3 regions of the Streptomyces sp. SYP-A7185 genome follow, and region 3 is predicted to be linked to each of the others. Evidence: riboswitches for the same ligand, from Rfam matches in the RefSeq annotation. Region 3 holds a riboswitch; each other region holds the start of a gene.

Region 1 (3,262 bases), 5.8 Mb from region 3:
TAGGAGGCGGCGCGCAGAGCGACCAGGGAGCCGCCCGGCTCGGGGGCCGCGCCCGGCTCGCCCGGGGAGGAAGCCTTCATGGAAGTAGCCGTTTCAGTACGAGGGTGAGGGCCGCGAGGCCCAGGAGGAGGACCGCGCTCACGGCCACGAAGCGCCGGGAGATCCGGGCCTCGGGCACGAGCACCCGCAGGGTGCCGTCGTACCCGCGGCCGGCGAGCCCGGCCTGGAGCCGCGTCGCCCGGTCGAAGGCCCGCACGAACGCGGTGGCCCCGAGCCCGCCGAGGGAACGCCAGGTGGCGGCCCGCGTGGTGTGGCCCAGGCGCGCGGCCTGCGCCTGCCGGATGCGGCTCATGGAGTCCAGGAGCAGGAAGCTCATCCGGTACATGACCAGGGCCACGTCGACCACCGGCGCGGGCACCCCGGCTCTCACCAGACGGGGCAGCAGGTCCGACATGGGGGTGGTGAAGGCGAACAGCAGGACGCCGAGCGAGGCCGCCGAGGTGCGCAGGAGCAGACCGCCGGCCCGTGCGGGGCCGCCGTCGGCGAGCGTGACGAACCCGTCGGGGCCGCCGAGTTGGACGATCAGGGTCAGGGCGCCGGTGACGCAGAAGCCGAGCGGTACGCGGTAGGCGCGCCACAGTTTGCCGGGCGGCACACCGGCGGGACCGAGCAGCACGGCCAGGGCGGCGACCAGGACGAGGGCCGCGCCGGGCCAGGGCGGCAGGGAGACGGCCAGGGCGGTGAGGCCGAGCCCGAGCACAGCTTTGTCCACGGGGTGGCGGCGGCGCCAGCGATTGCTGTGCGCCGCCGCGTCGATGGGCAGCACGCCGGGTCAGACCTGTTCGGCGTCGGCCCGGGTGCTCTCCCCCGCGGAGGCCTTCTGCGCGGGGGCGGTTCCCGTGAGCGTCTGCTCCGCGGGGCCCTGCTCGGCCCGTGCGATCTCCGCGCCCTGGCGGCGCCCCTTGCGCAGACCGAAGTAGTACGCGAGGACGCCGGCGCCCAGTGCCGCCTGAAGGGCGAAGAGCGCCGACTCGACCTCCCCGGAGGGGGGTTCGTACAGCGGCGAGAACCACGGCTCGTAGTCGGGCTTGATCTCGGTGATGGCGGTCTCGGCCTGGGCGTCGGCCCCGGTGAACGGCTCTTTCTCGTCGTCGCCGAGGCCGAGCGCCAGCGGCAGCACCGCGAGCGCGGCGACGATGAGGAGGAGCAGAGTGTTGATCTTCGCGTTCCGGCTCATCAGGCGCTGGCCCCCGTCTCCGTCTTGGTGTCCGTGTCCTGCTTCGGGTCCGTCTTCTTGCCCTGGAGCAGGACGCCGAGCCGCGTGAGCTCGCCCTTGCTCGACTGCACGAGCAGGCGCATCACCAGGACGGTGAGCAGGCCCTCGCTGACCGCGAGGGGGATCTGCGTGACGGCGAAGATGCCGCCGAACTTGCCGAGCGCGCCGATGAACCCGCTGCCGGGATCCGGGAACGCCAGGGCGAGCTGGACGCTGGTGACGCAGTACGTGGACAGGTCGGCGACGAACGCGCCGAAGAACACGGCGACCATGAGCGGCACGTCGAACCGCTTCAGGAGGCGGTAGACGGCGTACCCCGCCCAGGGTCCGACGATCGCCATGGAGAAGACGTTGGCGCCGAGCGTGGTGAGCCCGCCGTGGGCGAGCAGCAGCGCCTGGAACAGCAGGGTGATCGTGCCGAGCACGGCCATGATCGGCGGCCGGAACAGGATCGCGCCGAGCCCCGTGCCCGTCGGGTGCGAGCAACTGCCCGTGACGGAGGGGATCTTCAGCGCGGAAAGGACAAAAGTGAAGGCTCCGGAGGCACCCAGGAGCAGAGTGCTCTCCGGGTGTTCCTTGACTTCACGGGTGAGGGAGCGGACTCCGTGGACGACGAACGGCGCTGACGCGACACCCCAGGCGATCGCGTGCGCCGGGGGGAGGAAACCCTCGGCTATGTGCATGGCTAAGCAGACCCTCTCCAGCACCTCGTGGATGGACAACGCGCCTTGGCCGGTCTCCTGGCTGACGGGTCGTACCGACCGGACTCCGCCTTCCCGGGTGCGTGAGCACCCAGTGGCTGCCGCGAGGGCTGGAGCCGGACTTCCCGATCACAGTGGCGAGGGCCGCACCGGCATCACACCGGATTTCCCGAGCACCAAGGCGTGGTGACCCTAGTGCGCATCCGAGTTTCCTGACAACTTGTGGGCCGCTCCACCTGTGGCACGCGCGGGCGCATCCGGCCGGGGGCGTACGCCCCTGGTCAGCCCCCGTGCGTCGGCAGGTGCGCGCCCGGCACGCCCCTCGCCGCCCGGGCGGCCGCATCCTGTCCGCCGCCGGTCACCGCGAGCGTCCGCGCGGGATGGCGCGGTCCGAGGAAGACGACGAGGCCCTTGCCGTCGGGGGAGGGATGCGTCGCCTGGGTCCAGCCCTGGCGGTCGTAGAAGCGCATGGCCTGGGGCGAACGGACCGACGTCAGCAGCCAGACCCGGCCGTCGGGCGCGTCGGAGGCCATCGCGGCCAGCAGGGCCGCCCCGGTTCCGGTGCCCTGCGCGGTGGGGCGTACGGCCAGTTCGTCTATCTCCCGGGCCCCGCACAGCCATGACCGGGCGCGCCCGGGGCCCAGTCCGGCCGCCGCCTGGGGGTAGCAGCGGCCGGCGGGAAAGGGGTCGGGGGTGGTCCAGCCGGTGGCGAACCCGGTGACGTCCGTCCCCTCCAGGGCGAGCGCCGCGGTGAACCCGGGGCGCCGCACGTCGTCCCGGAGCCGGACCAAGAACGCCGCCACCCGCTCCTCGTCCTCGTGCCAGGGCGGCAGGCGGAAGGCTTCGGCGTAGACCGTGCGCAAGGCGGCGGTGTGCGCGAGCAGTTGCTCGCCCCGCAGGGACCGGACGACCGTCGCCATCAGGCGGCCTTCGCCGCCGCGGCCACCGGCCGCAGGGCCGCGTACTCCAAGGTGGCGGACGGGTCGATCGACACGTCCCACGGGGCGGGTTCGGCCCCGGCCCGTACGAGCAGGTCACCGACGGCGGCGATCATCGCGCCGTTGTCCGTGCACAGGGTCATCGGCGGGACGCGCAGCCGCACGCCGGCCGCCGCGCACCGCTCCTCGGCTAGCGATCGCACCCGTGAGTTCGCGGCGACCCCGCCGACCACGACGAGGGTGGCGACGCCGTGGTCCCGGCAGGCGGCAAGGGCCTTGCGGGTCAGGACGTCCGCGACGGCCTCCTGGAGCGAGGCAGCGCCGTCGGCCACCGGCAGTTCGCGTCC
Region 2 (3,262 bases), 1.2 Mb from region 3:
AAGGCGTACGGCCCCCACGAGGAGGGCCGCGCCGAGCTCCGCCTGATCACGTGCGGCGGCTCCTTCGACCGGGCGACCAAGACCTACTCGGCGAACGTGGTGGTGTCCGCCTACCTCACCGGGGTGGGGCCGTAGGGGCCGCACCGGGGCGCGAGGGCACTCCCGCCGCCCTCGCGCCCGCGGCGCGGCCCCTGGCCCCTTCCCGGGCCGCCCGCAGGCCCAGGCCGCCGAAGACCGCCGCGAACACGGCCCACAGCAGGGCGTGCGAGGCGATCGACAGGACGCGGAAGTCCCACAAGAGCACCGCGTCGACCGGGACCGGGTCGGGGTTGTCCGGGAGCAGGAAGAGCACGGCGAGGACGGCGACCGTCGTGAGGGCCGCCGCGGCCTGCCGCACCGGATCGGTCCGCGTGGCCAGGCGTACGTACACCTGCCGGACCAGAAGCATGCCGAGGACGCCGATCACCAGGGCCGCGCACCACAAGGCCTGGCGGTCGCCGACCGTGTCCGCGTCGCCGACGCCCGGCGGGTTCGCGGGGTAGCGCAGGGCGGGCAGCAGCGAGACCGCGAGGAAGGCCGCCGCCGCGAACGCCACGGCGCGCGGCCACGGGGCGGCGTACGGATCGCGGCGGTGCACCAGGGCATAGGCCACCGCGAAGAGGACACCGACGGCGAGACCGGCGACGAGCGTGGTGACCACCAGACCCGCGTGCTGGGTCGACCGCGTGAACAACTCCTCGTGGTGCCGCGCGTGCTCCTGGACGGCGGATCGTCTCTCCTCGGCGCGGATCGCCCGGTCCATCAGGGGCTCGGCGAGCAGCAGGGAGAAGAGACCGGCCGCGAGGCCCGCCGCTCCGCCTGCCACGAGCCCCCGGCCGAGCAGGGGCAGCACGGGTGAGGACGACGACGAGGGCACGGTGGGCATGGCGCCGGGTCCGTCCCCGGTCAGTGGCACGGCGCACCGAAGAGGTGCCGGCCGTCGTGGGCGAACTCGTGGAGGTAGCTGCCGGTCGCCGAGATCAGCGAGCCGTTGTCGACGAAGAGGGCGTAGAGCGCGATCAGCGCGATGACGGTCGCGGCCGACGCGACGAGCCAGTCGCGGGTGCGGGCCGTGGCGTCCTGAGCCGTCGCCGTGCCGGTGTGCGGTGCCGCGGTGTGCAGTGCCATGTCGAAGCGCCTCCTTCTGGGGTTCCACGCCCCGAAGCAGGAGTACGACGGCTCAGTTCCTGGCTTCCGCACACCCTCGCGGCGTCCGGTCACAGTGGCGGGACCGCCCCGGCGTCGCACCGGGTTCCTGTCAACCGTCGCCTCGATGTATGGACTTGTCGTCCGGAGAGTCCCATTTGCGCATGGACACTGTCAACGGTCCCGGAGCCTGTCCGTGGAAACCGCTGTCTGCCTGAATCCGTTCAACCAGGCCCGGTCGGCGGCCCGCTCCCCCCGGAGCCGTCGACCGGGCTGGTCCTCGACCGCGCGCGCTCGAGCTGCGGGAGTAACCCGGCGCCGGCGCGGGAGGTTCAAGGGCCAACCCCGCTGTTGCGGGATGGGCGATCAGGCCGGGGGCTTGGGCCGTTGTCTCGACTCTAGAACGGATGAGCGCCGGAGCCTAGGGGTGGATTGACGCCAAGTCGTGATCCGCTTCCTCTCCGTGATCTCCGCAGGTGGTGCCGGTTCCCGGGATGACCTTCACTCTGGTTCGGACCAACCGCCGCGCAGCGTCGCGTCGTCGAGCGATCCCTTGATCACTTCCGTGGCCACCAGGTCCATGACCAGGCGTTCTCTGCGCGCGTACCGCCGCAGTACGTCGAAGGCCTCGTCCACGCCGGTGTGCCAGCGTTCGGCGAGTATGCCTTTGGCCTGTTCGATGCGTACGCGGCTGGTCAGGGCGGACTGGAGCTGGGTGGCGAGGGTCCGATACTGCGTGTAGGCACGGTGGTTGTGCAGACCCACCGCGGTGGCGTCGGCGATGGCCTGCGCGAGCCGCACCTCGGCTTCGGTGTGCGTGTTCCGGGAGGTGTCGGGCACGAAGATGTTGAGCGCCCCGAGCAGCGCCTTGCGCAGCCGGAGCGGGACGGCGTACGTCACGCCGATGCCCTGGCGCCGGGCCAGGGCGGTGAAGTCCGGCCACCGTTCGGCGGGTTCGGTCTCCGCGAGCCGCACCGGCGGCACGGGCAGCCCCGTGCCGAGGCTCTCCACGCAGGGCCCTCCGCTGTGCTGGGCGCCAAGCAGGCCGAGTGCGAGATCCCGGGGGTGCCCGCCGGTGGCGATCGCGGGGGAGCCGGCACCGTCGAAGATCACCCCGGCCGCGGAGGCGTCGAGGAGCTCCACGCAGTGGCCCGCGACCCGGCCGAGATAGATCTCCGGGTCGAAGTCGTCGTCCAAGGTGTTCGAGGTCTCCACCAGGACGTGGGCCAGCCGTAGTTCAGAGGTGCGATCCCGCATGGTCTCCTCCCCGTGAGAGCCGCCCCGCCCACTGCGTCTACCCCCGAAGGCCGGGCTGTAACAGGTCTCCTACAGGTCTCCGCCGCGGCCGGGCGGGCCTCGTGGCCTGGGTGTGCGTATGTCAGGATTGAGAATCGGACAGTGCACCCAAGGGGGAGTGGATGTACCACAAAGGCACCGGCCGCGGTCATCGGATCGCGGTCAGGGGGTTGCAGGCCGCGGCGGCGTTTGCGGGGGCTGCGCTGCTGCTGTCGGGGTGCTCCTCCGATGACGGCTCGGGCGAGGAGGAATCCTCGGGACAGCCGGTCAAGCAGCAGCCCAAGGGTTCCGACCCGTACTGGGTCAACCCGGAGGGGAACGCGGCCAAGCAGGTCGCCGCGTACGAGAAGGACGGCAAGAAGGACGACGCCGGGCTGATCCGGAAGATCGCCGAGCAGCCCGTCGCGGAATGGATCGTCCCGGAGAACGCGGAGGACCAGGCGCGCGGCTTCACCGAGGCCGCGCAGAAGGCCGACAGGGACGCCCTGCTGGTCCTCTACAACATCCCGCACCGCGACTGCGGGCAGTACTCACAAGGCGGCGCGGCGGACGGCAACGAGTACCGCGCCTTCATCGACCAGGTGGCCGCGGGCATCGGCGACCGCAGGGCCACGGTCATCCTGGAGCCGGACGCCGTGCTCCACATGGTCGACAACTGCACGCCCGAGCAGTTCCACGAGGAGCGTTACGACCTCCTCAAGGGCGCCATCGGCAAGCTCAAGTCCCTGAAGAACACCAAGGTGTACCTGGACGCGGGCAACGCCGGCTGGAAGAACCCGGA
Region 3 (3,262 bases):
AAGATCCTGATCCCCGCGATCGCCGCGCCCCTCGTCGCCGGCATCGCCGCGACGCTGGCCACGCGCCTGACGTACCGCATCGGGCGCAACACCGACACCAAGGCGACCGCCAAGGGCTACCGCACCGGTCAGATCGCCTCCGCGGGCCTCGTCTCGCTGGCGCACGGCACGAACGACGCGCAGAAGACGATGGGCATCATCACGCTCGCCCTGATCACCGGCGGCGTCCTCAACCCGGGTGCCAACCCCCCGATGTGGGTCATCGTCTCGGCCGGTGTCGCCATCGCGCTCGGCACGTACCTCGGTGGCTGGCGCATCATCCGCACGATGGGCAAGGGCCTGACGGACCTCGCGCCGCAGCAGGGCTTCGCCGCCCAGACCAGCGCCGCGACCGCGATCCTCGCCTCCTCGCACATCGGCTTCTCGCTCTCCACCACCCAGGTCTGCTCGGGCGCCGTGATGGGCGCGGGCCTCGGCCGCAAGGGCGGCGTGGTCCGCTGGTCCACGGCGACCCGCATGTTCGTCGCCTGGGGCCTCACCCTCCCGGCCGCCGGTCTGGTCGGCGCGGGCGCGGAGTTCCTCACCAAGCAGGGCCCCTGGGGCGTCGCGGCGACCGCCGCGCTCCTGGTGACCGGCTCGGCCGTGATCTGGGTCCTCTCCCGGCGCAACGCCGTCGACCACACGAACGTCACGCACGACGAGAACGGCCCCGACGCCGAGCCCGCCGGTGTCGTGACCACCGCGATCGCCGCCGTCACACCGCCGCCCACCGGTTCGGCCGTGACGAACATGGACGTCAACCTCGTCAAGGCCACCATCCCGGCCCCGAACAGCACCGTGGCGGACCCCGCCCGGCCCGCGACGGTGTAAGGAAAAGTCAGCATGGACATCGACTGGGCAGCCCTCGGCTCCGTCTTCGGAGTCAGCCTCGCGGTGACGGTGGCCCTGGTGGGCCTCTTCACCCTCGGCATCATCGGCCTCTCCAAGCACGAGGCGGCCACGTCCGGCGCCACCACCTCCGGGGGCGGCTCCGCGGCGGCGGCACGCACCGGCGCGTACGCCTGCTTCGCCCTGTGCGCGGCAGCCGTTGCCTACGGGATCTACCTGATCGTCGCCTGACGACCGGAACTTCGGGTGGGGTGCGGGACGCTTCGGCGGCCCGCACCCCACCTTTCTCTGTGGGCCTCCGCACACTCTCCCGTCCCAGGTCAACGGCAAGTTGACGGGCGTTCGTGGGCGTGGTGGACTGCCGGAGCCATTACGGCAGCAGGAGAGGAAGCCGGTGTGAATCCGGCGCGGTCCCGCCACTGTCATCGAGGAGCTGACTCCTCGGGAGCCAGGAACTCTCGCCGCCGATCACGTCGAACCAGGGCGCGGACACCCTGAGTGAGGACATATCGCCATGCGCGGCCGCCCGTTGCCGGACCCGTTCCCGAGCGTCAGCTCACGTCGCGGCACAGCGACCGGCTGAAGCCATGCGTGCCGATCGCGACTTCGCGTACGGCGCCGCCGCCGGCCTCCTCGGTGATCTGTTCCTCGGCGACCCTCGCCGCGGGCATCCGGTCGCCACGTTCGGGCGGGCCGCCGCTGCCGTCGAGCGTGTGCTGTGGCGCGACCACCGCGGGTGGGGCGCCCTGCACGCCGTGGTGTGCGCCGGGGGCGCGGCCGCCGCCGCGGCCGCCGTCTCCTCTCTCGTACGTGACTCACGTGCCGCCTCCCTCGCGCTGACCGCCGCCACCACCTGGGCCGTGGTCGGCGGGACCTCCCTGGGGCGGGAGGCGCGGGCCGTCGGCGGTGCGCTCGCCGCCGGGGACATCGAGGTGGCCCGCGAGCGGCTGCCGCATCTGTGCGGGCGCGACCCGCAGGCGCTGGACCGCGACGGCATCGCGCGGGCCGTGGTCGAGTCCGTCGCCGAGAACACCTCCGACGCCGTGGTCGGCGCGCTGGTGTGGGGCGCCCTGGGCGGTGTGCCCGGGCTCGTCGCCTTCCGGGCCGTGAACACGCTCGACGCCATGGTCGGGCACAAGTCCGTGAAGTACCGCCGCTACGGCTGGGCTTCCGCGCGGCTCGACGACGTCATGGGCTGGCCCGGAGCGCGACTCACCGCCGTCCTCGCGGTCGCCGCCGGGGACCGCCCGCGGGATGCCGTCCGCGCCTGGCGGGACGACGCCGACCGGCATCCGAGCCCCAACGCCGGGCCCGTCGAGGCCGCCTTCGCGGGGGCGTTGGGCGTACGGCTCGGGGGGACGCTCTCGTACGCGGGGCGCGTCGAGCACCGGCCCGTCCTGAACGGGGAAGGCCGGGGCGTCGAGGTCGCCGACATCGAGCGGGCCGTGAAGCTGTCGCGGCGGGTGGGGCTGCTGGCCCTCGGCGTCGCGGCGGCCGTGAGCACACTACGGAAAGGCAGGACCTCATGAGCGGTGGACTGCTCGTCGCCGGGACGACGTCCGACGCCGGGAAGAGCGTCGTCACCGCCGGCATCTGCCGGTGGCTGGCCCGCAAGGGGGTCTCCGTCGCGCCCTTCAAGGCACAGAACATGTCCCTCAACTCCTTCGTCACGCGCGAGGGCGCCGAGATCGGGCGGGCCCAGGCCATGCAGGCGCAGGCCGCCCGGGTCGAGCCGAGCGCGCTGATGAACCCCGTGCTGCTCAAGCCGGGCAGCGACCGCAGCAGCCAGGTCGTCCTCATGGGCAAGCCCGTGGGAGAGATGAGCGCCCGCGGCTACCACGGCGGGCGGCAGGAAGCGCTGCTGTCCACCGTCGTGGGATGCCTGGAGGAACTTCGGGGCAGCTATGACGCCGTGATCTGCGAAGGCGCGGGCAGCCCCGCCGAGATCAACCTGCGCCGCACCGACATCGTGAACATGGGGATCGCGCGGGCCGCCCGCTTCCCCGTGGTCGTGGTGGGAGACATCGACCGCGGAGGCGTCTTCGCCTCCTTCTTCGGGACCACCGCCCTGCTGAGCGCCGAGGACCAGGGCCTGGTCGCCGGGTACCTCGTCAACAAGTTCCGGGGCGACGTCTCGCTGCTCGAACCGGGGCTCGACATGCTCCACGAGCTCACCGGGCGGCGCACGTTCGGCGTGCTGCCGTTCCGGCACGGCCTCGGCATCGACGAGGAGGACGGCCTGCGCGTCTCCCTGCGGGGCGCCGTGCGGGAGTCCGTCGTCGCTCCCCCGGTCGGCGCCGACGTGCTGCGGGTCGCCGTCTGCGCCGTACCGCTGATGTCGAACTTCACCGACGTGGACGCCCTGGCCGCCGAA

The links. Region 3 has a riboswitch for cobalamin ahead of QBL25_RS11675 (cobalamin biosynthesis protein). Riboswitches for the same ligand answer to the same signal wherever they lie in the genome.
Region 1: it holds a riboswitch for cobalamin, as region 3 does, so the genes downstream of both, QBL25_RS36710 (energy-coupling factor ABC transporter permease) here and QBL25_RS11675 (cobalamin biosynthesis protein) in region 3, are expected to answer to the same signal.
Region 2: it holds a riboswitch for cobalamin, as region 3 does, so the genes downstream of both, QBL25_RS16960 (CbtB-domain containing protein) here and QBL25_RS11675 (cobalamin biosynthesis protein) in region 3, are expected to answer to the same signal.

Annotation. Positions count from the first base shown of each region.
Region 1 covers NZ_CP122310.1:8,406,225-8,409,486, reverse strand. Annotated here, with positions in the region: gene QBL25_RS36725 (energy-coupling factor ABC transporter ATP-binding protein) at 1-80, opposite strand, end outside; gene cbiQ (cobalt ECF transporter T component CbiQ) at 77-826, opposite strand; gene QBL25_RS36715 (energy-coupling factor ABC transporter substrate-binding protein) at 833-1,237, opposite strand; gene QBL25_RS36710 (energy-coupling factor ABC transporter permease) at 1,237-1,959, opposite strand; cobalamin riboswitch at 1,989-2,173, opposite strand; gene QBL25_RS36705 (GNAT family N-acetyltransferase) at 2,259-2,897, opposite strand; gene tsaD (tRNA (adenosine(37)-N6)-threonylcarbamoyltransferase complex transferase subunit TsaD) at 2,897-3,262, opposite strand, start outside.
Region 2 covers NZ_CP122310.1:3,877,389-3,880,650, reverse strand. Annotated here, with positions in the region: gene QBL25_RS16970 (class F sortase) at 1-135, shown strand, start outside; gene QBL25_RS16965 (CbtA family protein) at 116-925, opposite strand; gene QBL25_RS16960 (CbtB-domain containing protein) at 946-1,167, opposite strand; cobalamin riboswitch at 1,199-1,321, opposite strand; gene QBL25_RS16955 (GAF and ANTAR domain-containing protein) at 1,687-2,442, opposite strand; gene QBL25_RS16950 (glycoside hydrolase family 6 protein) at 2,604-3,262, shown strand, end outside.
Region 3 covers NZ_CP122310.1:2,654,877-2,658,138, forward strand. Annotated here, with positions in the region: gene QBL25_RS11665 (anion permease) at 1-870, shown strand, start outside; gene QBL25_RS11670 (hypothetical protein) at 883-1,119, shown strand; cobalamin riboswitch at 1,226-1,369, shown strand; gene QBL25_RS11675 (cobalamin biosynthesis protein) at 1,476-2,417, shown strand; gene QBL25_RS11680 (cobyric acid synthase) at 2,414-3,262, shown strand, end outside.